DNA from 3 places in the Shewanella sp. 10N.7 genome. Region 2 is predicted to be linked to each of the others. Evidence: predicted binding sites of a transcription regulator. Region 2 holds the regulator's gene; each other region holds the start of a gene.
What was found. Region 2 encodes sigma-54, which starts transcription at its own class of promoters, with help from an activator protein. Its sites were predicted from a motif close to GTTGGCACGNNNNTNGNNT; they were not measured.
Positions count from the first base shown of each region.

Region 1: a site for sigma-54 is predicted at 5,850-5,868, ahead of fliE (flagellar hook-basal body complex protein FliE). Genes of this name have one in related genera too.
Region 3: a site for sigma-54 is predicted at 2,315-2,333, ahead of LMH66_RS08530 (flagellar assembly protein T N-terminal domain-containing protein). Genes of this name have one in related genera too.

Region 1 covers NZ_JAJGZS010000010.1:76,425-86,524, reverse strand. The annotation lists gene fliD (flagellar filament capping protein FliD) at 1-210, shown strand, start outside; gene LMH66_RS08415 (hypothetical protein) at 214-534, shown strand; gene fliS (flagellar export chaperone FliS) at 547-951, shown strand; gene LMH66_RS08405 (sigma-54 dependent transcriptional regulator) at 1,425-2,855, shown strand; gene LMH66_RS08400 (sensor histidine kinase) at 2,989-4,383, shown strand; gene LMH66_RS08395 (sigma-54-dependent transcriptional regulator) at 4,376-5,725, shown strand; gene fliE (flagellar hook-basal body complex protein FliE) at 5,923-6,264, shown strand; gene fliF (flagellar basal-body MS-ring/collar protein FliF) at 6,374-7,993, shown strand; gene fliG (flagellar motor switch protein FliG) at 7,983-9,029, shown strand; gene fliH (flagellar assembly protein FliH) at 9,115-10,100, shown strand, end outside.
Region 2 covers NZ_JAJGZS010000025.1:18,439-28,538, forward strand. The annotation lists gene fre (NAD(P)H-flavin reductase) at 1-490, opposite strand, end outside; gene ubiD (4-hydroxy-3-polyprenylbenzoate decarboxylase) at 578-2,059, opposite strand; gene LMH66_RS15460 (hypothetical protein) at 2,263-2,862, shown strand; gene LMH66_RS15465 (transposase) at 3,834-4,109, opposite strand; gene mgtE (magnesium transporter) at 4,937-6,298, opposite strand; gene LMH66_RS15475 (HPr family phosphocarrier protein) at 6,576-6,848, opposite strand; gene rapZ (RNase adapter RapZ) at 6,857-7,708, opposite strand; gene ptsN (PTS IIA-like nitrogen regulatory protein PtsN) at 7,705-8,148, opposite strand; gene hpf (ribosome hibernation promoting factor) at 8,151-8,438, opposite strand; gene LMH66_RS15495 (RNA polymerase factor sigma-54) at 8,463-9,947, opposite strand.
Region 3 covers NZ_JAJGZS010000010.1:104,480-114,579, forward strand. The annotation lists gene flgM (flagellar biosynthesis anti-sigma factor FlgM) at 1-275, shown strand, start outside; gene LMH66_RS08515 (flagella synthesis protein FlgN) at 341-766, shown strand; gene LMH66_RS08520 (LPP20 family lipoprotein) at 871-1,329, opposite strand; gene LMH66_RS08525 (FlgO family outer membrane protein) at 1,326-2,036, opposite strand; gene LMH66_RS08530 (flagellar assembly protein T N-terminal domain-containing protein) at 2,420-3,601, shown strand; gene LMH66_RS08535 (6-hydroxymethylpterin diphosphokinase MptE-like protein) at 3,694-6,162, shown strand; gene LMH66_RS08540 (motility associated factor glycosyltransferase family protein) at 6,185-7,474, shown strand; gene LMH66_RS08545 (hypothetical protein) at 7,477-7,740, shown strand; gene pseB (UDP-N-acetylglucosamine 4,6-dehydratase (inverting)) at 8,109-9,110, shown strand; gene pseC (UDP-4-amino-4,6-dideoxy-N-acetyl-beta-L-altrosamine transaminase) at 9,107-10,100, shown strand, end outside.

The DNA of each region.
Region 1 (10,100 bases), on a different contig from region 2:
TTAATCGATAGCCGTAATAACAGTTTAACCAGTGAAAAGAGTCGTTTAGATGACCAACGAGACGCATTTAGTTTAAAAATGGAGCTGTTAGAAGCAAGATTATTTAAACAGTTTAATACAATGGATTTAATCGTTGCTCAAATGAACCAACAAAGTTCGGGCCTCGTAGAGCGTTTAAATTCACTTCCAGGCTCAGTTCCAAGCAGTTAATTTATGAAACAACTTAACGAAACTAATAAAAAAATAGAACAAACACTGCAGACATTAGAAAATACCCCATCAGAAAATGAACAATCTGATGAGTTGGTATCTATTTTGCAAGAGTTGACTGTAGAGCGTCAAATTTTACTCGATAGTATTGATGAGACAGATGTAGAACTTGCTAAAAAGACACTTCAAGAACAGATCGTAATTAGTGAAGGGTTTGAATTAAGGGCGAGAAATGTTCTTAAGCATATTCAGGCATTGCTTCAAGCTAGAAAGAAAAATCAACGCCAAATTAATATATATCAATCAGTCGATTCAAATAAGTAGCGAAGGTGACCTATGAGAGGATCAATAAAATCTTACCGCAAAGTATCTCTAGATAGTGAGATTGCTGTTGCTTCCCCGCATCGTTTAATCCAAATGATGTTCGATGGTGCTTTGTTGCGTTTAGCTCAAAGTCGTTACGCAATCGAAACTCAAGATTTACAAGGCAAAGGCGTTGCAATCAATAAAGCGATTGGAATTATAAACGGTCTAAATAACAGCTTGAATATGGATGTAAAAGACTCTGTAGCAGGCAATTTAAGTGAGCTTTATGACTTTATGTTACGTCGTATTTCAGAGGCAAATATGAATAATGATGTTAAAGCGATTGATGATGTTTCTGGTATTCTTCGAACCATCAAAGAAGGCTGGGATGCCATTCCTCAAGATATGCACTTGATGACTTCAGAAGCAAGTTGATACTAAGTGTTACGATTGTAAAACAGGCGCCAATGGCGTCTTTTTTATTGCTGATAAGTTTTAAGGTTGCAGTTAAAGCGAATGCTCGTTTTATTTACTTATTTGAAATAAAATGTTGAAACCTGCCTATAAAAACAACTGTTGGTGACTTAAATCAACAGCATGGTAGAATAATGTCTTCTGATGCTTGATTCTCATGCTCTGATAATACAATATTTAATTTTTGCGTATTCGTTTAAACTTTATTGCTGGTTTGGCTATATTTAAGTAAAGATTAAAAAATATGAGTATGCATTCTGCTATGTTAATGTTTATATTATAATTGTGTCTTCTGACTCAAAAAATATAGCGTGATAATCAATATTCAAGTCTAGACTCTGTAATGTGTGCTAACTCTATGATGTTTGCAAATAGACAGCCAATAACATGAATATGACTTTGAATAACTAATAACTAGAGCTTTGGCCTTCTTAATGATGCAAATAGAACAACGAATTTTAATTGTTGCTGAACCTTCTGAGCGAGTCTCTCGTCTTTGTTGTATTTTTGAATTCTTAGATGAAAAACATCATGTCATCTCTACTGATGATCTTGCTTCATTATCACGTGAATCTCGTTTTAGAGCCTTAGTCATTGATACTGAATCAGTATCGCCAGAGTTTATCAAAGATGTTCAGTCATCCATTCCTTGGCAGCCAGTATTATTGATTGGTACGCTTGAAATTAATGGTGTTAATGTACTTGGCACTATTGATGAGCCTATCAATTACCCTCAATTAACTGAGCTACTTCATTTTTGTCAGGTTTATGGTCAAGCTAAGCAACCACAAATTCCTACCAGTGCTAATCAAACTAAGTTATTCCGTTCACTCGTCGGGCGAAGTGAAGGGATAGCCAATGTTCGTCATCTGATAAGCCAAGTGGCAACTTCAGATGCGACTGTTTTAGTATTAGGTCAGTCAGGTACAGGTAAAGAAGTTGTAGCCCGCAATATTCACTACATGTCAGAGCGACGGGATGGTCCTTTCATTCCGGTAAACTGTGGCGCAATTCCACCTGAATTATTAGAAAGTGAACTTTTTGGACATGAAAAAGGCTCATTTACTGGCGCAATTTCAACTCGTAAAGGCCGTTTTGAATTGGCTGAGAATGGCACACTATTTCTAGATGAAATTGGTGATATGCCGCTGCAAATGCAGGTTAAGTTACTACGCGTATTGCAAGAAAAAGTATTTGAAAGAGTGGGTGGTTCTAAAACTATTACCACTGATGTGAGGGTTGTCGCTGCAACACATCGTGATTTAGAAACGATGATAAATGATAATTTATTTCGTGAAGATCTTTATTATCGATTGAATGTCTTTCCAATCGAAATGCCATCGCTGAGCGAGCGCCGTGATGATGTGCCTCTTTTACTGCAGGAATTGGTGAGCAGAGTCTTCAATGAAGGGCGGGGTAAAATCCGTTTTACCCAGCGTGCAATAGAATCATTAAAAGAACATAACTGGTCAGGAAACGTGCGTGAGTTATCTAACTTGGTCGAGCGCCTGACGATACTTTTCCCTGGCGGACTGGTCGATGTTAATGATTTACCGCGAAAGTATCGTTATATCGATGTGCCAGAGTACAGTGTTGAAATTAGCGAAGAGCAACAAGAGCGTGATGCATTAGCGTCAATTTTCAGTGATGATGAACCTATTGAGATCCCTGAAACCCGTTTCCCAAGTGAATTACCGCCAGAAGGTGTCAACTTAAAAGATTTATTAGCTGAGCTAGAAATCGATATGATCCGCCAGGCTCTAGAGCAGCAAGATAATGTGGTTGCTAGAGCAGCAGAAATGTTGGGGATTAGACGAACAACCTTAGTTGAAAAAATGCGTAAATATGGCATGAGCAAAGATTAACCAGTTTTGCCATAAACAGTTACACTAAAGCATGCCTCATGGCATGCTTTTTTATGCTTATGATTTACACATAACGTTTTGGCACACCAAATGCATTAGCTTACACAAAAGTTAATATTTTGACGGAGTGGCTATGTTTTCGGCGCACAGCAGTTTAGCACAATCGATGGTAGAGCCTAATTCTATTACAGAAGTGGGATCGAATTATAATACCTCAAATTCCTATGCTCTTAACGATACGGCTCAAGAAAGCTCCTATTCAGCACCTCAAGGGTTAGACTGTCAAGAAGTCGGTTCTCAAGCTCTTGATAATCAAGACCTTGCCCCCCAAAAAAACGATAATCTTTCCGTGGCTTCAGCAAGCGTTAATCATGATTTAGCTGGACAAATAGCCCGTTCAGCACCGCAAAAGGCGGCGAATATGTCAAATCAAATGGCGCACATTCTGCAAGCTATGCCTTCAGGTGTTGTTATCATTAATGGTGATGGACTGGTTACATTGGCAAACCCTGTGGCAACAGAGCTTTTAGGTAGACCGCTACAAGGGGCTAAATGGTTCGATATTATTAACCGCGCTTTTTCACCGCAAGAAGATGATGGCCATGAAGTCTCACTTAAAAACGGTCGAAGAGTTAAACTGGCGATTACTCCGTTAACGCCAGAACCTGGACAATTGATTGTTTTAACAGATTTAACCGAAACGCGTTTATTACAGAAAAATTTGTCGCACCTCCAACGCTTATCGGCGTTAGGCAAAATGGTCGCAACCTTGGCTCACCAGGTAAGAACACCGCTTTCTGCCGCTATGTTATATGCATCTAACCTTGCTAGTCCAAAACTGAATGATACGGCTAAAAAACGATTTCAAACTAAATTAGTCGACAGGTTGAATGAACTTGAGCGACAAGTAAATGACATGCTGTTAATGGCTAAAAATAAGCAAGATGATGCATCCCAGGTGACGGATGTTGAAGATATTATCGAACCTGTACTTGCTAGTTGTGAACCCATTGCTGAAAAAAAACAGTGTCAGTTAAATTATTTTAATCAAGCCAGTGAACGAATGCTAGCTAATAGTAATGCGCTAAGTTCAGCAATTAATAACGTTGTTATGAATAGCTTAGAGGCTAATGCCACAGAAATTAGAATCATTACAGCTTCATCTAATACTCATATTAATATTGATGTTATTGATAATGGCAAAGGATTAGCAGCTGATATGCAGCAACAAATTCTAGAGCCATTTTTTACAACCAAAAGCCAAGGTACAGGTTTAGGCTTAGCAGTGGTTCAAACGGTAGTAAGAAATCATAAAGGGACAGTGCAAGTCTCATCACAACCAAATAAAGGCTGTTTAATCAGATTGTCATTCCCGATTTATCAATCGCATAAAACTCAGACGACAGGTTTCGAAAGTGAAGTGTTAAACAATGAAGCATTAGCTGATAACAATATTACAGATAACGACTTCAGTAAAACAGAACGTGGCGCAGAAAATCACAATAGCCCGGAGGCATCACATGGGTGAAGCAAAACTATTACTCGTTGAAGATGATGCATCTTTACGTGAGGCCTTACTCGACACCTTACTGCTGGCAAGCTATGAATGTGTTGATGTTGCATCTGCAGAAGATGCAATTCTTGCTCTCAAGTCAACAGAATTTGATTTGGTTATTAGTGATGTTCAAATGGAAGGCATTGGTGGTATAGGCTTGTTAAATTATTTACAGCAGCAAAACTGTAAAGTGCCAGTGCTACTGATGACCGCTTATGCAACCATTGATAGTGCGGTTAGTGCGATTAAACTTGGTGCTGTTGATTATCTAGCGAAACCATTTGCGCCAGAAGTACTACTTAACCAAGTGTCACGTTATTTACCCCTAAAGCAAAATCTTGATCAGCCTGTGGTGGCTGATGACAAAAGTTTGGCATTACTTTCTATTGCCCAGCGTGTAGCCAGTTCAGATGCGTCAGTGATGATTATGGGGCCAAGCGGTTCAGGAAAAGAGGTATTGTCACGATACATACATCAAAATAGCTCGCGTTCACAACAACCCTTTATTGCAATTAATTGTGCCGCCATTCCAGAAAATATGCTCGAAGCGACATTATTTGGTTATGAAAAAGGCGCTTTTACTGGCGCATACCAAGCTTGTCCCGGTAAATTTGAACAAGCTCAAGGTGGTACGATTTTATTAGATGAAATTTCAGAAATGGAATTAGGTCTACAAGCTAAGCTACTGCGAGTGTTACAAGAACGAGAAGTTGAACGTTTAGGCGGGCGTAAAACTATTTCTCTTGATGTGCGTGTGCTTGCTACTTCTAACAGAGACTTAAAAGAAATGGTGGCATCAGGCGGTTTCAGAGAAGATTTATATTATCGAATTAACGTATTCCCGTTAACTTGGCCTGCTTTGAATCAACGACCAGCTGATATCTTACCACTTGCGCGTCATTTATTGGTTAAGCATGCTAAGAATGCCAATATCTCACCTGTGCCGACTTTGGATGAAGTGGCTTGTAGACGTTTGTTGACTTATCGCTGGCCAGGAAATGTTCGTGAGCTGGATAATGTGATTCAACGAGCACTCATTCTTCATACTGGAGAGGCTATTTCAACAGCAGATATCATATTAGATTCAAATGAAGTTGAATTACAGCAACCTGAACCTACTCAAGTCAAACCTGTAGTTGAAAATGAAGGACTTGGTGATGAGTTAAAAGCTCAAGAGCATGTAATTATTCTTGAGACACTTAACCAGTGTAATGGTAGCCGCAAAGACGTTGCGGAAAAGCTAGGCATCAGTGCTAGAACCTTACGCTATAAAATGGCCAAAATGCGCGATATGGGAATACAAGTCCCTGCCTAGCTTTTAGCTAGACTCCTACAAAGTAAACCTGATCTAGCTATCGATCAGGTTCACTTGTTCACTTGCTAATCAAACAGTCATCCATTGGTAATAAAATCACCCAAACTATCGCGTTAATTCTATTGTTGGCATCCTACTTGCTAAATCTATTCTAACTGGTTTTTAGTCGTCAAATATCCGACGAATAGGAGATTACAATGCAGATTAGCTCGAATCCTTTCTTACAAGAAATGCAATCACTTCGTGGTGAAATCTCGCCTAATCTTCGCTCACCTATCCAACCGGATATGATCCAGAAAGTAGGCAATACTTCAGGTGCAGACTTCGGAGAATTGCTTTCTCAAGCTGTTGGCGGTGTGACAGAGTTACAGAAAAACTCGGCTAATCTAGCCACTCGTTTAGAGATGGGTGATTCTACGGTAACTTTATCAGATACCGTTATTGCTCGTGAAAAATCTGGTGTGGCTTTTGAAGCGACAGTACAGGTAAGAAATAAGCTTGTCGAAGCTTACAAAGAAATTATGAGCATGCCTGTTTAGGCCTCTTTATCAGATTAGAAAGTAGGTAATTATTGTGAGTACAGATCTCGTATTAGATTCAGATACCGCTAGTAGCACAGGGATTCAGCAGGAAAATAAACCTGGTTTGATGAGTTCTTTTGGTAGTGCTGATTTTATGCGTCAAATTACTATGATTCTGGCATTAGCCGTTTGTTTAGTATTGGCTGTATTTATGATGATGTGGGCGCAAGAGCCTGAGTACAGACCGTTAGGTCAAATGGAAACAAACGAAATGATCCAAGTGTTGGACGTTTTGGATAAAAATAAAATTGCCTATAAAATTTCTGGTGATGTCGTCAGTATTCCTGAAGACAAATATCAAAATGTAAAACTATTACTCGCTCGTGCAGGCGTTGAAGCATCAAGCCAGCCAACAGATTACCTAAGTAAAGACAGTGGCTTCGGTGTTAGCCAACGAATGGAGCAAGCACGCTTAAAGCAAAGCCAAGAAGTCAATTTAGCCCGAGTAATTGAAGAGCTAAATAGCGTAACTCGCGCTAAAGTTATTTTAGCTTTGCCAAAAGAAAATGTTTTTGCTCGCAATAAATCTAAACCAAGTGCAACTGTAGTGGTCAATGTTCGTCGAGGCAGTTTAGGACAAGAAGAAATTGACTCTATCGTTGATATTGTTGCTTCAGCAGTACAGGGTTTAGACCCAACGAGAGTGACTGTAACTGACTCTAATGGCCGTTTATTAAATTCAGGCAGCCAAGATGCTGCATCATCTAGAGCGCGCCGCGAACAAGAATTGGTTCAACAGAAAGAAGCTGAGTATCGTAATAAAGTCGAATCGATTTTAATGCCGATATTAGGACCTGAAAATTTTACTTCTCAGGTCGATGTGAACATGGATTTTACAGCGGTTGAACAAACGGCCAAACGCTTTTCACCTGATTTACCTGCGATTCGTAGTGAAATGACCATTGAACGTAATTCATCAGGTCAATCAATGGGCGGTATTCCTGGCGCTTTATCAAATCAACCGCCAATGGAATCAAACATCCCACAAGAAGTCGGTGAAGCTGAAACTACCTCAGTCAGTGGTGACAGCCACCGTGAAGCGACCCGTAACTTTGAGTTAGACACCACAATTAGTCATACACGTCAGCAAGTTGGTCAAGTAAGACGAGTCAGCGTGTCAGTGGCGATTGATTATAAACCAGGCGCAGTTGATGAAAATGGTGTGGTCACTAGAGTGCCAAGAACCGAACAAGAGCTGACGAATATTCGTCGTTTACTGGAAGGGGCTATGGGCTTTACTAGCCAACGTGGTGATACTTTAGAAGTGGTTACCGTTCCATTTATGGATCAATTAATTGAAGCATTACCTGAGCCTGAATTATGGGAGCAACCTTGGTTTTGGCGTGCGGTAAGACTGGTTTTAGGTGCATTATTGGTCTTAGTCTTAATTTTATTTGTTATCAGACCAATGTTGAATAAGTTGCTGAAAGCCAATGAAGTTGAAATGCCAGAAGAGGCTCGCTTAGGTCATGAATTGGCTGAGATTGAAGATCAATATGCTGCAGATACACTCGGAATGCTCAATACTCAGCAAGCTGATTATAGTTATGCAGATGATGGCTCAATTCAAATTCCAAATCTTCATAAAGATGATGATATGATTAAGTCAATACGGGCATTAGTGGCAAATGAACCTGAACTTTCTACCCAAGTAATTAAGAGTTGGTTACAAGACGATGGCAAATGATGACGTTGCGGTAGCAGAGGCTACTAAAGGGTTTAACCCAGATGATTTAACGGGAACTGAAAAGACCGCTATATTACTGTTAAGCCTAAGCGAAGCTGACGCGGCTTCAATACTAAAACACTTGGAACCAAAACAGGTTCAAAAAGTCGGTATGTCTATGGCGGCCATGGAAGACTTTGGTCAAGAAAAAGTCATTGGCGTACATAAGTTATTTCTTGAAGAAATTCAAAAATTCTCGTCTATTGGTTTTAATAGTGAAGAGTTCGTAAGAAAAGCCTTAACAGCAGCACTTGGCGAAGATAAAGCCGGTAATTTAATTGAACAAATTATCATGGGTAGCGGTGCTAAAGGCTTAGATTCATTAAAATGGATGGATGCACGTCAAGTTGCAACCATCATTCAAAATGAGCATCCGCAAATTCAAACCATTGTTTTATCTTATCTAGAACCTGATCAGGCAGCAGAAATATTCAGTCAGTTTCCTGAAAATACTCGCTTAGATCTGATGATGCGTATTGCTAATTTAGAAGAAGTACAGCCAGCTGCATTGCAAGAATTGAATGATATTATGGAGAAACAGTTCGCAGGCCAAGGCGGCGCACAAGCAGCGAAAATGGGTGGACTTAAAGCTGCTGCTAATATTATGAACTTCTTAGATACAGGCGTTGAAAGCCAGATTATGGAAACAATGCGTGAATCAGACGAAGAGATGGCTCAGCAAATTCAAGATCTTATGTTTGTATTTGAAAACTTGATTGATGTTGATGACCGCGGAATTCAAGTTTTACTAAGAGAAGTACAGCAAGATGTGCTGATGAAGGCATTAAAAGGCACTGATGACCAATTGTCAGATAAAATTATCGGTAATATGTCTAAACGTGCCGGTGAATTATTACGTGATGATCTTGAAGCAATGGGACCTATTAGGATCAGTGAAGTTGAAGTGGCCCAAAAAGAAATTCTCGCAATTGCTCGTCGCTTAAGTGATAGTGGTGAAATTATGCTTGGTGGTGGTGGTGGTGAAGAGTTCTTATAACACCATCAATATAATTTTATCCTTAAGGCATTACCGTTTAGCTGCAATATAAAACCATTAATCGCTTTAGAAATTAGGCATATCCATGACGGAATCTAAAACCAATAAATCAATCGAAAATGATGACTTAGATTTCAGTCATTGGCAATTGCCTGATGTCACCGAAGATCAAACAAACTCTCCGTCTAATTTATTTGGACACTTAGGTAGCCAAAACCCACCTGCTAAATCAGAAGAAAAACCGCTTCTACCTCCAACCATGGCAGAAATTGAACAAATCAGAGTTGAAGCTGAGCAGGAAGGGTTTGAGCAAGGAAAAGTAGCAGGTCACAGCCAAGGTCTTGAGCAAGGTAAACTTGAAGGTCTTGAAGTCGGGCACGCTGAAGGCTTTGCTCAAGGGGAACAACAAGGCTATGAAGTTGGCCAAGTTAAAGTCAATGAAGTGCTCGAAAAATTAACTCAATTGGTAAAACAATTCGAACAACCATTAATGTTACTTGATGCTGAAATTGAAGCAGAAGTATTACAGTTAGCAATCAACCTAGCTAAATCTATTGTTGGTCATGAACTCAAAACCCATCCTGAGCATATTTTATCAGTCTTGCGTCAAGGTGTTGACTCCCTGCCGATTAAAGAGCAACAGATTAAACTCAGACTGCATCCAGATGATGCTACCTTAGTGATGCAATTATACAGTGATGCACAATTAGAAAAAAATCATTGGGACATTGAAGCTGACCCTTCATTAAATCTAGGTGATTGTATTATCAATAGCATGCGTTCAAGCGTTGATTTGCGGGTAGAAGAGAGAATGCGTCAGGTATTGCAAGAGTTACACGAGCAAGCCTCTGGCATTCAAGCAAATGTGCAAACGATAAAAACTGAACATCCGCAATATACGACTGAGGTCGTGGATCACTTACCAGAAAGACAATCTTCAAGCTTAACGACGGAAAACAGTCAAATTACTGAAGTGACTGATTCCGAAATCAGTGAGAATGATACAAGTCTGCAAGAAGCAACTCGTCATGAACCATTGATAGAAGAATCATCTATAAAAGATCAAAGTTT
Region 2 (10,100 bases):
CAAACTCTAACCAGTTGTGATCAGCATGCCATTGACGGGCAATCGCTTGATAGTACATTGCATCTTCAGTGCGGCAGCCCCAGTAGAATTGAGTTGCTACTGTTTGACCTAACGCGATTTGATTTTCAATGATGCTTTTGATGTAAGAGAAACCTGTACCACCAGCTACCATAATACGTGGACGTTGGCTTTCAACGCGTAAAAAAGCATTACCTGCTGGGGCTTCAATGTCTATGTATTCATCATTTTTTAGACGTTCTACCACTTGCATTGGGTAGCTTTCAGAAACAGCAGCGCCGATATGCAGTTCAAGCAGTTCTGCATTTGGTGCAGATGCTATTGAGAAAGGACGTTTGTCTTTTTCTCCCATCACGATCGATAAGTATTGCCCAGCTTGGAACTCAAAAGCCGCTTCAGGCTTAAGAAATACCTGAAAAACTGCGTCATTAAACGCGGTGACTTTTTCAACTTTACAGCGAATGGTGTTCATCTAACGTCCTTTGTGACCCTTTCTGAGAAGGGTTATTTTCTTTTTATATGTGGGTTCTAGGTCAAGCTAGTGTGATATAGATCACCATTATAGCGTTGGAGTGTCATCAATACCTAATTCTTCCCAAATATGATCAATCTTTTCTTTCACTTTGGTGTCCATCACTATCGGCGTACCCCATTCTCTGTCAGTTTCGCCAGGCCATTTGTTAGTGGCATCTAAGCCCATTTTTGAGCCTAATCCAGCTACTGGTGAAGCGAAATCTAAGTAGTCGATTGGGGTGTTATCTACCATCACAGTGTCACGGGTTGGATCCATACGGGTAGTAATAGCCCAAATGACATCTTGCCAATCGCGGCAGTTCACGTCTTCATCTACAATGATGATGAACTTAGTGTACATAAACTGACGTAAGAATGACCAAGCGCCCATCATCACGCGTTTAGCATGACCTGCATATTGCTTACGAATCGAAATCACTGCCATACGGTACGAGCAACCCTCTGGCGGCAAGTAGAAGTCGATTATTTCAGGGTATTGCTTACGCAAAATTGGCACGAATACTTCGTTCAGTGCAACCCCGAGCATCGCAGGTTCATCAGGTGGACGACCTGTGTAGGTGCTGTGATAAATAGCATCTTTACGTTGGGTCATATGGGTGACAGTAAAGACTGGGAACTTGTCTGTTTCGTTATAGTAGCCTGTGTGATCGCCGTAAGGACCTTCTTCAGCCATTTCTTCTGGGTCAATATAACCTTCTAAAATGATTTCGCTGGTAGCGGGGACTTCTAAGTCGCAACTTAATGCTTTACAGACTTCAGTGCGTTCACCGCGCAATAGGCCGGCAAAGGCGTACTCACTCATTGAATCTGGTACAGGAGTAACGGCGCCTAGAATGGTCACAGGATCTGCGCCTAGAGCTACAACAACAGGGTAGCGCTCACCTGGGTGTTTTTCTTTAAAATCTTTAAAGTCTAACGCGCCACCACGATGGTCAAGCCAGCGCATAATAAGCTTATTTTTACCGAGTAATTGCTGGCGATAAATACCTAAGTTTTGGCGTTTCTGACGTGGCCCTTTAGTGATGGTCAGGCCCCATGTTACTAATGGAGCGACATCCCCAGGCCAGCAGTGTTGAACTGGTAGTTTGGTTAAATCCACATCGTCACCGGTAATAACCACTTCCTGACATGGAGGATTACGCACGGTTTTAGGCGGCATGTTCAAGGCTTGCTTGAATTTAGGGATTTTAGCAATCGCGTCTTTAAAGCCACTAGGAGGTTCTGGCTCTTTTAAAAATGCCAGCAATTCACCGACTTCACGCAGCGCTAATGGATCTTCTTTACCCAATGCCATGGCCACACGTTTAGGTGTACCAAACAGGTTAACTAGCACTGGCATGCTGTTATTTGTTGGGTTTTCAAAAAGCAGGGCTGGACCACCAGATCGTAATACACGATCGGCAATTTCTGTCATTTCTAGATTGGGATCAACAGGATAACTAATACGTTTCAGTTCACCGTTGGTTTCTAGGTGATCGATAAAGCTACGTAAATCCTTAAAACTCATGGCTTATTCACTCTATTGTTAATCGCTCTTTGGGGCGCACTATAGCATTTTTATAATATTGGGTTAAGCCAAGATTATTAGTAGGACGGAATTTTGAGGTAAACTGAAATGAGTAAAGTTTGCCCGTTTCTTCATGTGAGTTTTTGTTTGAACCCAATTGTCAGGTAAGTGGGAATGAGCTGAAGAAACTAAGGAGTAATAGTATGACTGATAAACATGATGACCGAGAGCTTTTGCACCGTAGGCTTTACGGTTTAATAATACTCACGCCTCTTTTACTAACTGTGTATTCAAGTGCTATTAATGCTGAAGTATATACTCATCATCAGCTCTCTAAAGTGGCTGCTGATGAACATTCGCGGCACGCTACAAGTTATTCGACAGGTAAGCATGTAAACGATCGGTACTCTCGCCATTCAGGATCGTCAGTGAGATGGGGTGTAGGTTATAACAATTATTGGGGCCCGAGCGTTGGTATTGGTTGGAGTAGCGGTTGGAATAATCGATGGCATAACCGCTGGGGCTATAATGGTTGGCGTTCCCCATATCGATACGATTATTATGATCGTTATTACCGTGATCGATATATGAATAATAGACCGCGCAGTAATTACGTTCAAAAAGCGACGCCGATCGAAGCGCCTAAACGTACTACAACCAGTATTGAATATGCCAAAGGACTGACTCAGCTACCAGAAAATGCGCGAGTAATTCAGCGCGATGGTCAGACTTTTTATCAATGGGATGGTAAAGAGTACTATTTTGATTGGTCTACAGAGCGTTATCTGTCAGTGAGTCAATAAGCTCTTATTCCGCTAATTCTGAACAATATGATCACCAGTACCTGTGACAGTATGTTTTTAACTTAAAAATGGTGAGATGCAGATGTTATTCGAGCTGTCATTAAAAGTACCATTGAATAGAAAGGTAAAAGCCCTAATGAATCCATTTCATTAGGGCTTTTGTTGTTGCATTGTCTTACGACATTTTATCGTTACATATTATTATTTTTATTCCCTGTAACGTACTTCAAAATAGCCGCTGTTGTTTATGGGGGCACAACAGCAATTATTAAGAATGAACTGACAAACTTGCCTGTCATTATATTTTTATTATCCCTTCCCAATCGCTTTCGCTGATGAGAAGTCAAGCAAGTTTGTCGTAGCACTTTACGCTGTGAACCTAACCTTAATTACCACTAGATCCAGCATAATAAATTGACAAGATATGTTGCTAGTTTTAACTCTCGCTGGGGATCGAAAGCTAAACAACTTATCTTGCCGAAACTGCTAATGATTATTGAGTAACTCGCTTAACTTAGTTGTTCAATAAAACATTATAAAATTGACAAGAAGAGTGACTGTTATCAGCTAATTATAACTGCCTAATATTCGCTGGGGGACGAATATTAAAGCCACTTTTCTTGCCTGAACCGCTAATGAAATTTTAAGACAAACCACTCACTCATTTGCTCAAATTCTCACTGTAAAATTGACAAGAGAAGTGACTGTTATTATCTAACTGCTTAACCTTCGCTGGGGGACGAAAGCTAAAGCCACTTTTCTTGCCTGAACCGCTATTGAAATTTTAAGACAAACCACTCACTCATTTGCTCAAATTCTCACTGTAAAATTGACAAGAGAAGTGACTGTTATTATCTAACTGCTTAACCTTCGATGGGGGACGAAAGCTAAAGCCACTTTTCTTGCCTGAACTGCTAATGAACCAATATTTTTATTGTGTTCACTTATTTATATTCATTACTGGCTTCGAACTAATTACTATTGATTGCAACCAGTTGCTGGTTTAGTTGAGACAGCTTACGTTGTAAGTTCGCTATTTCAGCTGTGATGGCGCTTTTGTTCATAGTGGCGCTTTTGTTCATAGTAGCGCTAAGTCTCTGGTCTTTCTTTCTCACCCATTGATAAATGGTTTTAGCAGACACACTGTACTGTTTTGCAACATCCGAAATTAAACGGTTTTGCTGTTGAACTTCCATGATCACTTGCTGTTTAAGCTCGGTTGTATAAGTTCTGTTTATTGCTGTCATAACACTACCTACTACTTAACTTGATGCTGTTACTATTCGTATTCAATTTATTACTTAAGCCGATAACTCTATGACTTGATATTGTTATCCACATCCCAACAGCTAAAACCAAGATGATGAAAAAAGTTCCATTGGTATTGGCATTGCTCAAAGATAACTTTTAGATGCTCCATGTTTTTCTCCTTTATCATATTTTGTGTCTTCACTGTTGCTCCAAATGGGTCTTTTGTGGTGAAATTGGTCAAATATCAAACTACCCCTAAGGTGGTATATATCTATATGGAATACTTGTGCCAATTTTGTGATAAATATTTTTTCATTTAAAAACAGCGGCTTAACTTTTTAAAGTGATAACTCTAAAATATAAGGTCGCCCCTTATTGGTGCAAAATGTCTGATCTGGTGCAAAGTTGCGTGTAATTGGTAAAGAATAATAACCAGTGTTGTCAGCAAGGATTTTACCTTAAGTTTGTGTCAGAAATTTGATCGTCTAGCTAAGAAGGTAAATTAGCAATATAGGCGGGAACAGTGGTTTTAGCTTTCAGTGATAAATTATATAAAAGTTACAAAAATGACTGCTTTAATTTCTTATAAATCATAGGTGTAGCTAAGTAGGTTTGTATGAATAAATCTCTGAAGTTATTATGTGAAATCTGCGTTTGAGAGTTTGAACTTTAAGATAGCCAATATGTATAGAGTACAAGGCTCGTAAACTGCAGGGGTTTGGCTGTTTATGTTATCCATTAGCTTAGGATAGATGTTCTAGCCTCGTATGATGAGGCTAGCGATGGTGGGATTTTTTACTTACCGTTTACATTAAGTGACTGATTACATGAGGAATATTGTTGCAAGCCCTAAGAATGCAAATAAGCCAATCACATCAGTGACGGTTGTCAGTACCATGCCACCAGCAAGTGCTGGATCGATGTTGAGTTTTTTAAGTATCAACGGGATACTTGCACCAGCCAAGCCTGCGACAGTCATATTGATTAGCATGGCCCCGCCAATTAAGCCGCCTAATGCCATGTCATCTTTCCAAAGCCATACCGCAAAAAATACCAGTACAGACCACATGATCCCGTTAAGGAAACCAATGGCTAACTCTTTACCGATAAGCCAACGGGAGTTACTTTGACCAATATGGCCTAGTGCAATACCACGTATAACCAGCGCTAATGTTTGGTTACCTGCAACACCGCCCATACTTGGCACAATGGTCATTAAAATAGCAATGGTGGCAAACTGCTCTAAGGTGCCTTCAAACATGTTACTTACTGATGCAGCAAGTAACGCAGCAAATAAGTTAATTGTGAGCCATAGAGAGCGTCTGAAGGTACTTTTCATGACGGGGCCGAAGGTGTCTTCGTCATCATCCATACCAGCCATCCCCATCATGGAGTGTTCGGCGTCTTCACGAATAACATCGACCACGTCATCAATGGTAATACGACCTAACAGCTTTTGTTCTTCATCTACGACAGGGGCTGAAATCCAGTCATGGCGTTCGAATAATTGCGCGACTTCATTATCAGGCATTGCCACAGGGATACTTTCAAGCTCAGGATCCATAATGGTTCGGATCGTTTCGCTCGGATTACAAGTGAGCAAGTCGGCTAAGCGAACTCCGCCCAATACATGATCGTTTCGATCAACGACATACAAGGTATCAGTCGTATCGGGTAAATTCCCGCGCTGGCGAAGGTAGCGTAATACTACATCAATATTAACGTCTGGTCTGAGGGTGACGGTATCGGTGTTCATGATACTGCCAGCGGTGTCGTCAGGGTATAACAATGCTTGCTCTACACGGTGACGATCTTGGCTGCTCATTGATTGCAGTACTTTTTTATATACTGCGTCAGGAAGGCTTCTTAAGATATAGGCTAAGTCATCGGTATCCATACCAGAGGTAGCTTGTGCGACTTTTTCGGGTGTCATACCGCTGATGAGCGAATCTTTAAGTTCTTCACCAAGATCTTCTAAAATATCACCCGCTTGCTCTTGGTCAATGAGTTGCCATAGAACTTGACGAGTTTTAGGTGGAGAAGATTCAAGGATGAGGGCGACATCTGATGCTGCCATATCATGGAGCATGTTTCTAACATGGACAAACATACCGCTGCCCAAAGCTTGAGTCAGCTGATTTAGGCGCTGTTCGGTAAGCTCGCTGTCGATTACTTCGATACTCATTCGCCACTCCTCAAAAATTCGATTGCCAATATTAACTTAACAGGGTGGAAAGGGAGAAGCAGTTTCTAAGCGTCGTCAAGTTACTGCATAAAAATTAAGCGCTTTATTGATTTTTGTTGGACTTTAAACAGTATAGTGAACAAAACAAACTTGAAGGGAATTAACTGGAGAAAGGGTGGGAATAATTATAAATAGAGAGTTTGTATACCGTTGGGGTTGACTGAGGCAATTGAGATTACAACGGGTTTGATATCAACACTGGTGATTAATGTCGAGATTAGCTTTCTTCATCAAACTTGTCATTGATCAATTTACATACCGCATCTAAAGCGAGTTGAGCATCAGCGCCTTGTGCTTTGACGGTGATGACTTTACCTATGCCACTTTCTAGCATTAATAAGCCTAATACACTGGCAGCGCTAGCCTGCTTTTCACCTTGAATGAGGGTTATGCTTGCTTCAAACTCAGTGGCTAGTATGGCCAGTTTAGTTGCAGCTCTTGCATGGAGTCCAAGTTTGTTACTGATGGTGATATCTTTCGAGATACTCAATTCAGTTGTCACAGTTTGAGTTCTCTATGGCGGGCACTGACTTGATGCTTAGTATTAGAAAATCGTTTTGTTAGTTGATCGGCAATATAAACTGAGCGGTGCTGACCACCTGTACAACCAATCGCGATCGTTAGGTAGCTACGGTTGTTACGCTCAAGGTGCGGCATCCAAGTTTCGAACAAGTTTTCAATTTGCCAAATGAATTTATTCACCAAAGGCTGTCTACCTAAGAATTCCTGCACGGGTAAATCGAGACCTGTTAGAGGTCGTAACTCAGTTTCCCAATGAGGATTTGGTAAAAAGCGTACATCAAACATAAAGTCAGCTTCAGTAGGCATACCATGTTTGAAACCAAAAGATTCAAAGTGGATCACTAATTCTTTATCAATGCTGCCCATTAAGATTTGTCTGACTTGATCGCTTAAGTCATAAATCGTTAGCTGCGAAGTATCAATGTAGTGATCGACCATTTTAGCGATAGGCTCGAGTAAACGGCCTTCTAATTGAATCGCTTCTTGCAGTGAAATTTGGTTTTTTGACAGAGGATGTAAACGGCGGGTTTCACTGTAGCGCTTTAACAGCACTTTATCATTAGAATTTAAAAATAAACTAATGATGGTCGTATCGTTAGAGTCAGACAACAAGGCTATTTGCTCTTCTAGCACTTTGCCTTGCTCTTCAATATTACGAACGTCGACGCTAATCGCGACAAGGTCGTTATTGCCTTTGAGCTGTTCAAGTAAACTACCAATAAGTGGTAAAGGTAGGTTATCAACACAGTAATAACCTAAATCTTCTAATACCCTTAGTGCTACTGATTTACCTGAGCCTGATCGTCCTGATACGATGACAAGTTTCATGCAGTTATAACCTGATAAAGTTCTGTAGCGTCATGACTCTTTCGAAGTCGCTTAAGGATTAATTTATCGCTCAGTTTTTCAGCCATACTCGACAGCGTACTTAAATGCTGTTGGCATTGATCAGAAGGAACTAACAGCGCAAATAATATATCCACGGGTTTCTTGTCGATAGCATCAAACTCAATGCCTTCTTCACACTTGATCAAAATTGCTATCGGTTCTTCGATATCAGTTAATCGACCATGAGGAATCGCAATGCCATTTCCTATACCTGTACTACCCATTTTTTCACGTGCTATTAAACTTTCAAAAATAGCCTGTGAAGATAGGGTTGGGTACTGGGCAGCCATTAAATCGCTGATAAGTTCCAGTACTTTTTTCTTACTGCCCGGCGTGGCGCAGGTAGTGCACGCCGGCTGCAGAATGGTGCGAAGTTCCATCGTTAGTGTTTAATTAACTTCTCTTTGTGTTTAATTACCTGACGATCTAATTTGTCGATCAGGGCGTCAATTGCAACATACATATCAGCGTTCTGTGATACCGCAAAAACTTCACCTCCTTTGAGGTGTAATTTTGCCTCTGCAATTTGTTGCAGCTTTTGAACATTGAGCACAACGTGAACATTATTGATCTGTTCGAAGTGTCGTTCAAGCTTTGAAAACTTAGTTTGTACATACTCACGTAAAGATTGAGTAATTTCCACATGGTGCCCAGTCAGGTTAATTTGCATAGATCATCCTCCAATAACAAAGGCTTATAGGCTTTTGCGTTGGTTTGAGGGAGGGATGAGCATTGCTTCACGATATTTGGCGATCGTACGCCGAGCAACATTGATCCCTTGTTCTGCCAATAGCGTCGCCATTTTACTATCGCTAAGTGGCTTTTGCTGGTTTTCTGCGGCAACAAGCTTTTTAATAAATGCGCGAATTGCAGTAGAAGAACACTCTCCGCCATCATCAGTACTCACATGGCTTGAAAAGAAATATTTTAGTTCAAAAAGTCCCCTAGGGGTGTGCATATACTTTTGTGTCGTGACACGCGAAATCGTCGACTCATGCATTTCAACGGCTTCAGCAATGTCATTAAGTACCATTGGCTTCATTGCTTCTTCGCCAAACTCAAAGAAGCCTTGCTGAAATTGCACAATACAATTAGCCACTTTTAATAGTGTCTCATTACGGCTTTCAATACTCTTGATAAACCATTTTGCTTCTTGCAAATGACCACGGATAAATTGGCTGTCTGATTGGTTTGCTGAGCCTTTTGCCATTGCTGCATATTGCTGATTCACACCAATTTTTGGCATGTTATCTGGATTTAACTCAACGACCCAACGGCCACTCTTTTTAAACACTGTCACATCTGGAATGACATATTCATCTTTAATAGGAGTGATCTGTAACCCTGGACGTGGGTTAAGCGTTTGAATAAATTGAATCGCTTCGCGTAAATCATCTTCTTTAAGCTTGGTTTTACGCATTAATAATCTAAAGTCGCGGCCTGCAATTAAGTCTAGGTGTTCTGCAATCAGTAGCTTAACGTTATCGATACAAGGTATTTCATTAGGGTATTGGCCCAGCTGAATCATCAGGCATTCGCTTAAATCTCTTGCTGCAACGCCTACTGGATCAAAATGCTGAACTCGTTTGAGTACAGCTTCAACTTCATCGAGTTCAATATCTTCTAGGCCTAAAGCTTGCAATATGTCTTCAGTTGTTTGGGTTAAGTAACCACGTTCATCAACGGCATCGATAATCGCTGTGGCAATTACCAGATCGTTTTCAGAAAAAGGGGTGAGATTTTTTTGCCACTCTAAATGCTCATATAAGCCTTCTGTGGTTTCACCCTGAAAAGGCATATCGTCATCACGAGCCACTGCGCCAGAACCTGAACTTGGGGATGCTGTGTAAACTTCATCCCATGTGGTATCCATTGGTAATTCGTCAGGCATGGATTCTTTGGTCAACGATTCAGTGGTGTCTACGGTTGAGGTGTCTTTTTCAACAGTCACTTGGCTGTTATCACTAAAATCAGTATCGGTTTGCTGGGCGTTTTCTTTTACTGGTTCTTTTGCTTTAGCAAACTCATCTTCGAGCTCAAGGAGTGGATTTGAGTCAAGTGCTTGTTGAATTTCTTGCTGTAGCTCCAATGAGGAAAGTTGCAATAAGCGAATGGCTTGTTGCAACTGTGGGGTCATAGTCAGGTGTTGACCCATTTTAAGTTGGAGTGAGGCTTTCATTTACCGCTTATCCCTAATTGAGTTTCATCGTCGCGACTAACAATTGTGTGGGTCTAGCACCTTTTTAAACTGCTTCTAGGCTTAAGCTGAAGCTTGGCTTAAGTTCAGTCTAGAACATTGCACTAAAAAGTGGGACTGATACTGGTCGCGACA
Region 3 (10,100 bases), on a different contig from region 2:
ACCGTGACGCAAGTGCTGCGACAAAAACTGCAGAGTCAACGAGCAGTAATACAGCAGCAGTGAAAACTGATTCGGTCAGCATTACCTCGCAAGCACAACAGCTGCAAGGAGCTCAGAGCAAAATGGCATCGTTACCTGAAATTGATCAAAGCAAAGTTGATGCAATTAAAACAGCGATTTCTGAAGGTCGATATAAAGTCGATCCAGAAAAGCTTGCTGCTAATATTGCCAGTTTTGAAGCTGACATGAGCGGACTAAATTTCGACCAAGAGTAATTTCATAATGACTCTTGGCTAATCAAGCATTACAAATGTAATGTGGATTTTATGAAGAGTAACTTATGAATGAATTACTACAGCTGTTATCTTTTCAGCACGGCACTTTGTCGTCGCTGAAAAAACTTGTATCTGCAGAAAAGCAAGCGTTAACAGATCAAGATGCAGATACCCTTTTAGCTTTAGCCCGCGAGAAAGTAACCTGTCTCAATAATCTGCAGCAGAATGATCAGAAGCTCGCTAACCATCCTGAAAAAGAATTACTTAGCACTGACACTGTACTAATTCAGAAAGTGGAAGAAGCCAAGGTAATATTAGAAGAGTGTAAAGACATTAATAATCAAAATGCCAGCTTGATTGAACTGAATATTGCGAGCCTAAATCGCTTTTCTCAAGCGATGCAAATGAGTCGAAACGCTACCAGCCTCACTTATAATGACAAAGGGCGAACGTCGACCATTTCATCATTAGGCTCTAATCTAAAAGCCTAATGTAAGCGTCAATTTCTGCACCCATGAATTAAAACCATAAAAAAGCCGCTGTTATCAGCGGCTTTCTTGTATTTATTTGTAATAGCTCAATCAACATTTAAACACTAAAAATAAGTGACTTCTTTGATTTTTCTTGGTCGATTGTCTTGCTGATATAAGTTCCACACTTGAGCAAAATCCAATTCTAATTCAGTAACATACATATCACCAGCGGGATAGCTTTTAATCACCTTAGCCCCCTTAATCATGCCAGAAACCTGAGTCGACACGGTTTCACTATTTAATAACCACTCGCTCATTTGGCTATGAGCATCCACTTGTTGACCATATACCTGCTCTGCTAACTCACGATACGCCGCAATTTTTGACGCTTGCATCGCCATTAACACTTTATGAGATTGCTCTTTTGCTGGCTGCGTCGCGAGAGGGGCATAACCTACCGCGGTTAATTTTGGAAACTGTTCTGGCGCCTCTGTTTCCCACTGAACATATTTATCATTACTTGAGCAACCGACTAACGATAATGCTGCGACAGACATCATTGCCATTAAAAGCTTTTTCATAATTTCTCTCCTAGCACAGCCACTTTTCCATCCCCAGATTGCTCATTACGATAGAGCAAACCATTTTCTGAGGTAACTTTATTAGAGGGTGATAAGTAACCCGGTAAACTGTCTGTATGAACAAAAGTTTGTACAGCAGAAACTACTCGATTATTGGTTACATTAACAATCCTGGCATTCAACACGACTCCTTGTGTTGTTGTAGCCATTGTCGACACAACAACATGGGACACGGGTAAATCAGACGGCAATAGCTTCCAATCGCGACTGAGAATAAACTCACCTTGTTCTGTTGCTCTTATGGCATTAGCCACATTCATATCAACTAAATTAAATTCATGAGCATGAAATGCTGCAACAAAACCTTGTTGTAGCTGCAAACCTAGAGCGTCAGTTTGACTAAAAGCATCTACTTTTACAGGTGTCGTCACTAATAAAGGTTGATCTGAACGCAGGCTATCATTTTGTAATACCAGTTCATTGACAATTTTTTCTGCAAGGGTGTTCACTTGAGACTTTGGTGCTAAACCGACCTTTTCTATATCGTAGCTTAATGCTTTTGGCGTCTGACCTTCTGGTTCGGACATAAACCATGAGTTAGTGTCAGTAGGCTGCCCTGCATAGGTTAACTCATCGCCACTCTTTGACGTCTCACTTGCGCAAGCTGCCATTAATAAAGCAATGGGTAATAAAATAAATTGACGCATAGCCTTTATATCCTTAACTCAATTCATGCACTGTCATTGGCGTTATCTAGAAAAGTATCGTTTAAACCCAGTGAACAAACCTTATTCATTCAATGGGTATCAAGTGGCCTAACTTTATTAATAACCATGTTCGTCATCACACTCATAACAATGTTAATAGCCACACTCTCTGAAACCCTATCGGCACTTAAGTTAAAAACTTTATCATTTAAGCGCTATTAATTAGCCATGATGAGCCTTTTCTAAATGTTCACACTTATCAAAGCCACAGATACACAAAGGGCACAATTATTGCTTTGCTATAAAGACTCATAAAAATGGTGTCTAAAAGTCATTAAGTTGGCACTGATATCTTCATTATTTTGTAAAAAGTGAAACTGAACATGCCGAATTTAAACATTAAATTATTATTTTTTTCAGTGCTTGTACTGCAATTGGCCAGTATCAGTCACGTCGCTTTTGCACAAAGAATCGAAGTATCAGGTCAAGCGAGCATTGTCGATGGCAATATTGATAAAGCCCGTGAAGCCGCAATAAATCAAGCATTAAACTATGCCAGCTTAAAAGCTGGAGTGAACTTCAATAGCCGTCAAACCATTAATCAAGGCAACTTGACTCAAAATGCATTTCAAGTACAACGCATGGGTGAGGCTAAAAATATTGAAGTGGTATCAGAAATTATCACCTCAACTGATATTACTGTCTCATTAAGGCTAAACCTCGAATCACAGAAGGTCGTTCAGCAATGTCACAGCCAGCAACTTAAAGCGGCACTGATGATTCCACAAGCTACCATGCGAGATCGCTCCCAATTGCGCTATGGTCAATTAGCCAATTTTGAACAAGCCCTGTCACAACAATATGGCGCAGTGATTAATAGCATGTCAGAGTTTAGTTTTGCGCATATGCACGCCGAAGAAAAACTAGACCATAAAAATCAATTGATAAACTTTAGAGGCAACAGGATCCCAAGTTGGTTAGGCGAAATCACTGATAGCCAATATATTTTACAGCCTGAGATTTTAGATATTTCCACAGAGCCAAATCAGAGCTCAATTTTCGGCCTGTGGAGTGATTACCCTCAACGACAAATTAATTTACGCTTTACATTATTTCATGGCATTAGCGGTGAAAAAGTATGGAGTAAAGACTACGCAGCTACAGCAGAATGGGCATTTGATAAAGATGAAACTGTCTCTCCAACAACAAAGCGCTTTTGGAGTTCGACATACGGACAATCAATGAACCAATTATTTCAACAAAGCACGCAGGATATTGATAATCTCCTAAACTGTCGTCCATTATTAGGACAAATCGTCGCTAAGCAAGGAAACAGAATTATCATCAATCTAGGACGAAAAAATAACGTTAAAATGGGTGATAACTTTCAAATTGTTTTGCAGCAAAATATCCCAGACAGAGTCAACTTAATGCGTGCAGTCGCGACGAAAAATCGCGCCACAGTTACCATTGAGCAAGTATCAGAAGAAAGCGCAACGGCGGTGCTAGAAGGGATTGGAAGTACAGGCAATATTCAAGTACAAGATATTGTGATTAAAATTTAATACAAACTTTACTGAAGTAAAACCCTGATATATAGGTCAAATTATTAAAAGATAATTTGCGATTTGCTACTAAAAGAAAAGGCTTACAAACAATGGAAAGATCTAGCTCAGTATTTAATAATCAATTTTCAATTAGCCAATTTGGCGAATATTACTTACCGAGTGTTAATCGTAATACCTTTGAGAAAGTGGATTCGACAACTGCGTTTAAACAAAAATTTAAACAAGAAATATTCAAGCAAGATACTCTACATATTATTCTAGGGATAGACTCAGGGCTGTTGGTAAACTATATCTTAGAAGCACCACTATCGGAGGGAAGTAAATACATATTTATAGAATTACCAGCTGTGCTATCTATGCTAAATGTTGATATTCCAGAAGATAAGCAGGACTATATAAAAGTTCTTGATTTTGAGGGTTTCAATGACCATATCGAGACAGCTAAAGACGATCTGTTCTTAATGAAAGATCAATTAAAAGTCACTCTTTCCCTGTCAGCATCAACAGGAGTAATTGAAGAGTATTCAGAGTTATACAATAGAGTTAGCCACCTCCTTACAAGCTACATTGAGTCTCTTAAGGCTAATTTACAACAAAAACTTTTTTTTACAGAACAGATGTATAATGTTGTTGAAAATAGACAACCAGCATCTCTACTAAAAGACTCTTTTTGTGGTAAAACCTGTATGGTCATTGGTGGAGGACCATCTTTAGATGAAAACATAGAATGGATAAAATGTAATTACAATGAGTTATTCATTATTACCGTCTCACGATTCGCTTCAAAACTCTCTCAGTTAGGAATTCCCGCACATATAATTGTCTCAATAGATCCACAAGAACATAGTTTTGAAGTTAATCGCGATATGATGAGTCTGGCAAAAGAAAGCTTACTGATTAACTCACATCACATTTGCCATAGAATTTTAGCCCAATGGCAAGGTCAATCACTTTTCCTTGGAGAGCAGCTCCCCTGGAGTGACACTGACAATATTCCGACAATTGGGCCAACAGTCACCAATAGCGCAGTAAGAATTGCCATAAAAATGGGCTTTAACCAAATTTTACTATCTGGCGTTGATTTTTGTCACTCAAGTACCGGCATGACTCATGCAAAAGGCAGCGTAGAATCTACAGCAGGAAGTAATAATAGTAGAATTTACCAATGGGTAGAAACTTATGCAGGTAATTTAGCTGAAACACCAATACAACTACTTCATGCTGCACAAACATTAGAAGAAGAAATCGCACTTTTTCCACATGTAAATGTAATTAATCTGTCAAAAAATGCTGCAAAACTGAAGGGAATCACCCATAGTACAACCAATAAATTAATAATAAACCCAGCAAATTGTTCCCCTCAACAACTCCTTGATATGTTGCCTAATTCAACTAAAAGCTATAAAAACTTCTTAATTTCACTGAAGCAAAACCTAACAAAAGCTAGCTCCGCTTTCTTGAACATAAAGAAGCTGTGTGATGAAGCACTATATTTAAATTCAGCATTAAAAGAACTCAACGTTAATACTCACCGTTATCAGAGTAAAATAAATAAAATTGAGAAAATAGAAGCTGAAATCAATAGGAAATATCCGATATTCAGTAAGCTCATTAAAATCTATGGTTATTTTGAATTTTCGCAGTTTTTGACTACAAAAAAATCTGGAGACTGGTCGCTTCAACAAATGCACACAATGACGGGAAAATATTATACCGCCTATTATTTCATCGCTGAGAATTTACATGACTTGATTCAAACCTCTTTAGAAATAACTGCATCCCGATTAGAAGAAATAAAAGCAACCCCTTCCATTACAATGCTAACTTCCCAATGGAAAAAACACCTGCAGCCAGGACGTTCTGGACTATGGTTATCTAACCAAAGCCCTGAATTTACCTCCTCTTTAACTGATAATGAAAATACTGCATTAGGCGACCTTAATAAAGAGTATCAGCAGCAACTGACAGGCTTTTCTCATCCTTATTTCTCCATGAAAGAAGATTATGAAAATCTAGATAATACACTCGCAAAAATTATCGACTTAAAACAGCGAAAAAATATACCAGGGCTTTCATCACTTGCAGATAAGATTCAGCCTTTGATGAAAGATGATTCATATGCGGTAAAATTATTCCATTTAACAAATCATTACATTCATCTAATTAATGAAGATTATGAATCGGCATTGAGATCAGTTCAATATATTGCACCTGCAGATAGAACCGAAGTGGAAATGAAGCAAATATTAATGATCTCACTCAAACTACATCAATTAGATTTAGCAGAAAGAACGCTTAGTGAACTCACACAATATAGCGATGAATATTTACCACAACATGCTCATATTTTATCTTTACAAGGTAATAACCAACAAGCATTAGACATGTATTTAGACTTTTTAGATAAATACCCTACCGATGAGAGCACTTTAATCAAACTTGGTATTTTTCTCGCAGGCCTAGGTGAAATAAACGGAGCCAAATCAGCTTTTGAACAAATACTATCGTTTAATCCTGATAACCTAACCGCATCCAACTATTTAGCGCAGCTAACTTGATTAAATAAAGTGAATCAATAACATGAGTGAACTATTTCTAGAAAACATCAATATTATTAATCAAAGATGGCCCCAAATAGCCAAAGAGATAACATTAGAAGCAGTTAGCGAATTTGATGCCGTTCTTGTCACCGGAAAGAATCAAACAATCAGTGTAAACGGTATTCAATTAAGTAGCCGACACAACCGCATGGCTGAAGCGCAACTGTACATAGACCAATTAGATACTAATTGTAATACGGTCACTCTTTATGGTGTTGGTATGGGAGATGTTCCGAGTTTGCTTATTGATATAAACAACCTCGAGAGCATTGACATAGCACCATTAAACCTTAGTATTTTCGCATTATTACTCACCTACACAGACCAAAGGGAATGGTTATCAGATTCAAGAGTCAACTTAATTCAGCCTGAGCAATATCAGTTAGCAGAAAATTATTTAGCTATAGCAGCAGATTTAGTTTTAGCTGATGAACAAAATAGTGTCATACGTGATTTTTTAGTCATGGAAAATAATCGTGAATTTATCAATTCTATTCACTTAGCCAATGACAGAGAAATTGAAGAAATACATAAACTCAATTTTGAGGCTTTAAATAGAGACCCAAGTGCAGATCACATCAAATTACACGTAAAAACTAATACTAAGGCGAGTATTATTGCTTCAGGTCCCACACTCGAAACCCATTATGAAGCGTTAAAGAAACAGCGAAATTTGCCGCCTCAAGAAAGGCCAATAATGATTGCAGTAGATACTGCATTAATAGCGTTAACCAGCCAAGGTATTACCCCAGATATCGTAGTAACTCTTGATAAAAACATTACTTTACAGCATTTCCCTGCGAAATTACCAAGTGATACAAGCCTAGTTTATTTCCCGAACTCAAACCCTGATGTAATAAATAACTGGAAAGGAAAAAAGTTTAACGCTTACTCTAATAGACCTATTTTTGATGAGTGTAACAAGAATTCGCCTAAGATAAGATTGTATACCAACGGTAGTGTAATTCACCCAACTGTTGATTTAGCCGTTCAACTCGGACTGCAAGAGATTAGCCTATATGGATGTGATTTTAGTTACCCACATAATAAAACACACGCATACTGGCAAGATGGAGTATTAGGTCCTTCAATAAATCTAAAAAAAAATCACTGGGTATTAAATGGTCATAATCAACGTGTACCCACAGACCTAAACTTTAGAGCCTATTTGAGATACTTAGAAATTTATATATTGGCTAAGCCTGAAATCAAATTTTATCAGTTAAGTAAGCTCGGAGCCAAAATTGCTGGCACTCATTACAGAGATTAAAAATGCAACATGAACAAACCATGCAACTTATTGAGTTGCTAAAACAAACATCAGAGAAGTTTAGGCTAGGCAAAGAAGCAGAAGCCTCCCAAATGTTTCGGCAATGTATAAATATACTAGAACAAATATTAAAATATCATGGGAATGCTCACCATATATCAGCATTATTGCCCATGATTCTAGAAGCGCAAGAAAGACATGATTGGCTAGGATTAGCAGACTATTTAGAATACGAAATACCAAGCTTACTCACAATCGTCAAATAACGATAAAAAGGTATATAAAAGCATTATTTGTTCTTTTCTACCTCAACTGATAACGCCAAAAAACTGGCATCAATTTATGTAGTTTATATTGATTTAAGAGTAATGACCTCTAAACTGTTGGCAGCCACCTCCATCCTGCAACATTAACTTGAACAAAAACTAACAAAGAGACAAAACCCTTCTTAACCTACTAATTTTAATTGTTTTTTAAATATGTTATAAATACAGAATTAAATAGTTTTCACGTACAAAATTGCACAGTGTTTTTGGTTCGTATATTGCTTACTCAAGTTACTTACTCGTCATAGTAAATTAGCCTCAATGTGTGCCAGTAACGCATAAAGTTACAGAATATTTATGGAGAAATTATGTTTGATAATAAATCAATACTCATTACTGGCGGCACAGGTTCATTTGGATATAAATATACCAAAACATTGCTTCAACGCTATAAACCTAAACGCATCATTATATTGTCTCGAGATGAGTTAAAACAGTATGAAATGCAGCAAGTGTTTAACGAGCCTTGTATGCGTTATTTCATTGGCGATGTGCGAGACGGTGAGCGCTTAAACCAAGCGTTTAAAGATGTAGATTACGTAATCCATGCTGCAGCATTAAAACAAGTTCCCGCAGCAGAATATAATCCAATGGAATGTATCAAAACGAACATTCATGGTGCTGAAAATGTAATTCGTGCAGCTATCAGTAATAATGTCAAAAAGGTCATTGCTCTATCCACTGATAAAGCCGCAAACCCTGTAAACTTATACGGTGCCACTAAACTGGCATCCGATAAATTGTTTGTAGCTGCCAATAATATGGTTGGTGAAGGCCAAACTCGATTTTCTGCTGTTCGCTACGGTAATGTTGTTGGCTCTAGAGGATCTGTCGTGCCTTTTTTTCAACAATTAGTAGAAAATGGTAGTGATCATATCCCAATTACTCACCTTGAAATGACCAGATTTTGGATAAGCCTTCAACATGGTGTTGATTTTGTTTTAAACAATTTTGAGCGCATGTTAGGAGGAGAAATTTTTATACCCAAAATACCTTCCATTAAAGTTGTAGATCTAGCAGCATCGATAGCACCTAATCTACCGATAAAAGAGATTGGAATTAGGCCTGGAGAGAAGCTTCATGAAATGATGTGCCCTGGTGATATGTCTTATCATACTTATGAGTTTAAAGATCATTTTGTAATTGCCCCAGCGATTAAGTTTTTTAGTCGTAGCAATGACTTTTCAACTAATGCCCTAGATGAACAGGGAAGTTTAGTTGAACCTGGATTTGAATATACATCTGACGCTAACCCAGAGTTTCTCTCTGTTGAAGATATTAGTAATTTCAATAAGGCTGCGATGTCATGATCCCTTATGGCCGCCAAAACATTACTCAGGAAGATATAGACTCTGTAGTCAATGTATTACAGGGGGATTTTTTAACTCAAGGGCCAGCAGTTCCCGCATTTGAAAAATCCATATGTAATATAACAACCGCTCATTATGCTATTGCAACAACAAACGCCACTTCAGCATTACATTTAGCTTGTTTAGCGCTAAATGTAGGACCAAGCTCAAGAGTATGGACATCAACAATTAGCTTTGTCGCTTCAGCAAATTGTGCGAGATACTGCGGCGCAAATATCGACTTTGTTGATGTTGAGGCCAACAGTGGCAATATGTCTATTACTTCATTGAAAGAAAAATTAGCCGATGCCAAGATAAATGGTACTTTACCTAACGTAGTGATACCGGTTCATTTAGCGGGTACCAGTTGCGACATGCAACAGATACATGCTCTAAGCCTAGAGTATAACTTTGCCATTATTGAAGATGCTTCTCATGCCGTTGGTGCGGTGTTTCAAGGAAAAATGATAGGCAGCTGTCAGTATAGTGATATTACTGTTTTCAGTTTTCATCCAGTTAAAATTATTACTACCGCTGAAGGTGGAATGGCGCTAACAAATAAAAATGACCTAGCTGAAAAAATGCAACACTTGAGAAGTCACGGCGTCACTCGCAATGAACAATTGATGACAGAGGAAGGTCATGGCGATTGGTATTACCAACAGTTGTCTTTAGGGTTCAATTATCGTATGACGGATATGCAAGCTGCTCTAGGAATAAGCCAAAGCAACCGTTTAACAGAGATAATCAAAAAACGCCGCCGCATAGCAGAAAACTATCATTCACTTTTGTCAGATCTCCCAGTTAACTTACCTTATATATCAGAAAATAATCAAAACAGTGCTTGGCACTTATATATTATTAGATTAAAAGACCATAACAAAAGAAAAATAGTTTTCAACAAACTTCGAGAAGCTAAAATTTTTGTCAACGTTCATTATATTCCAATAC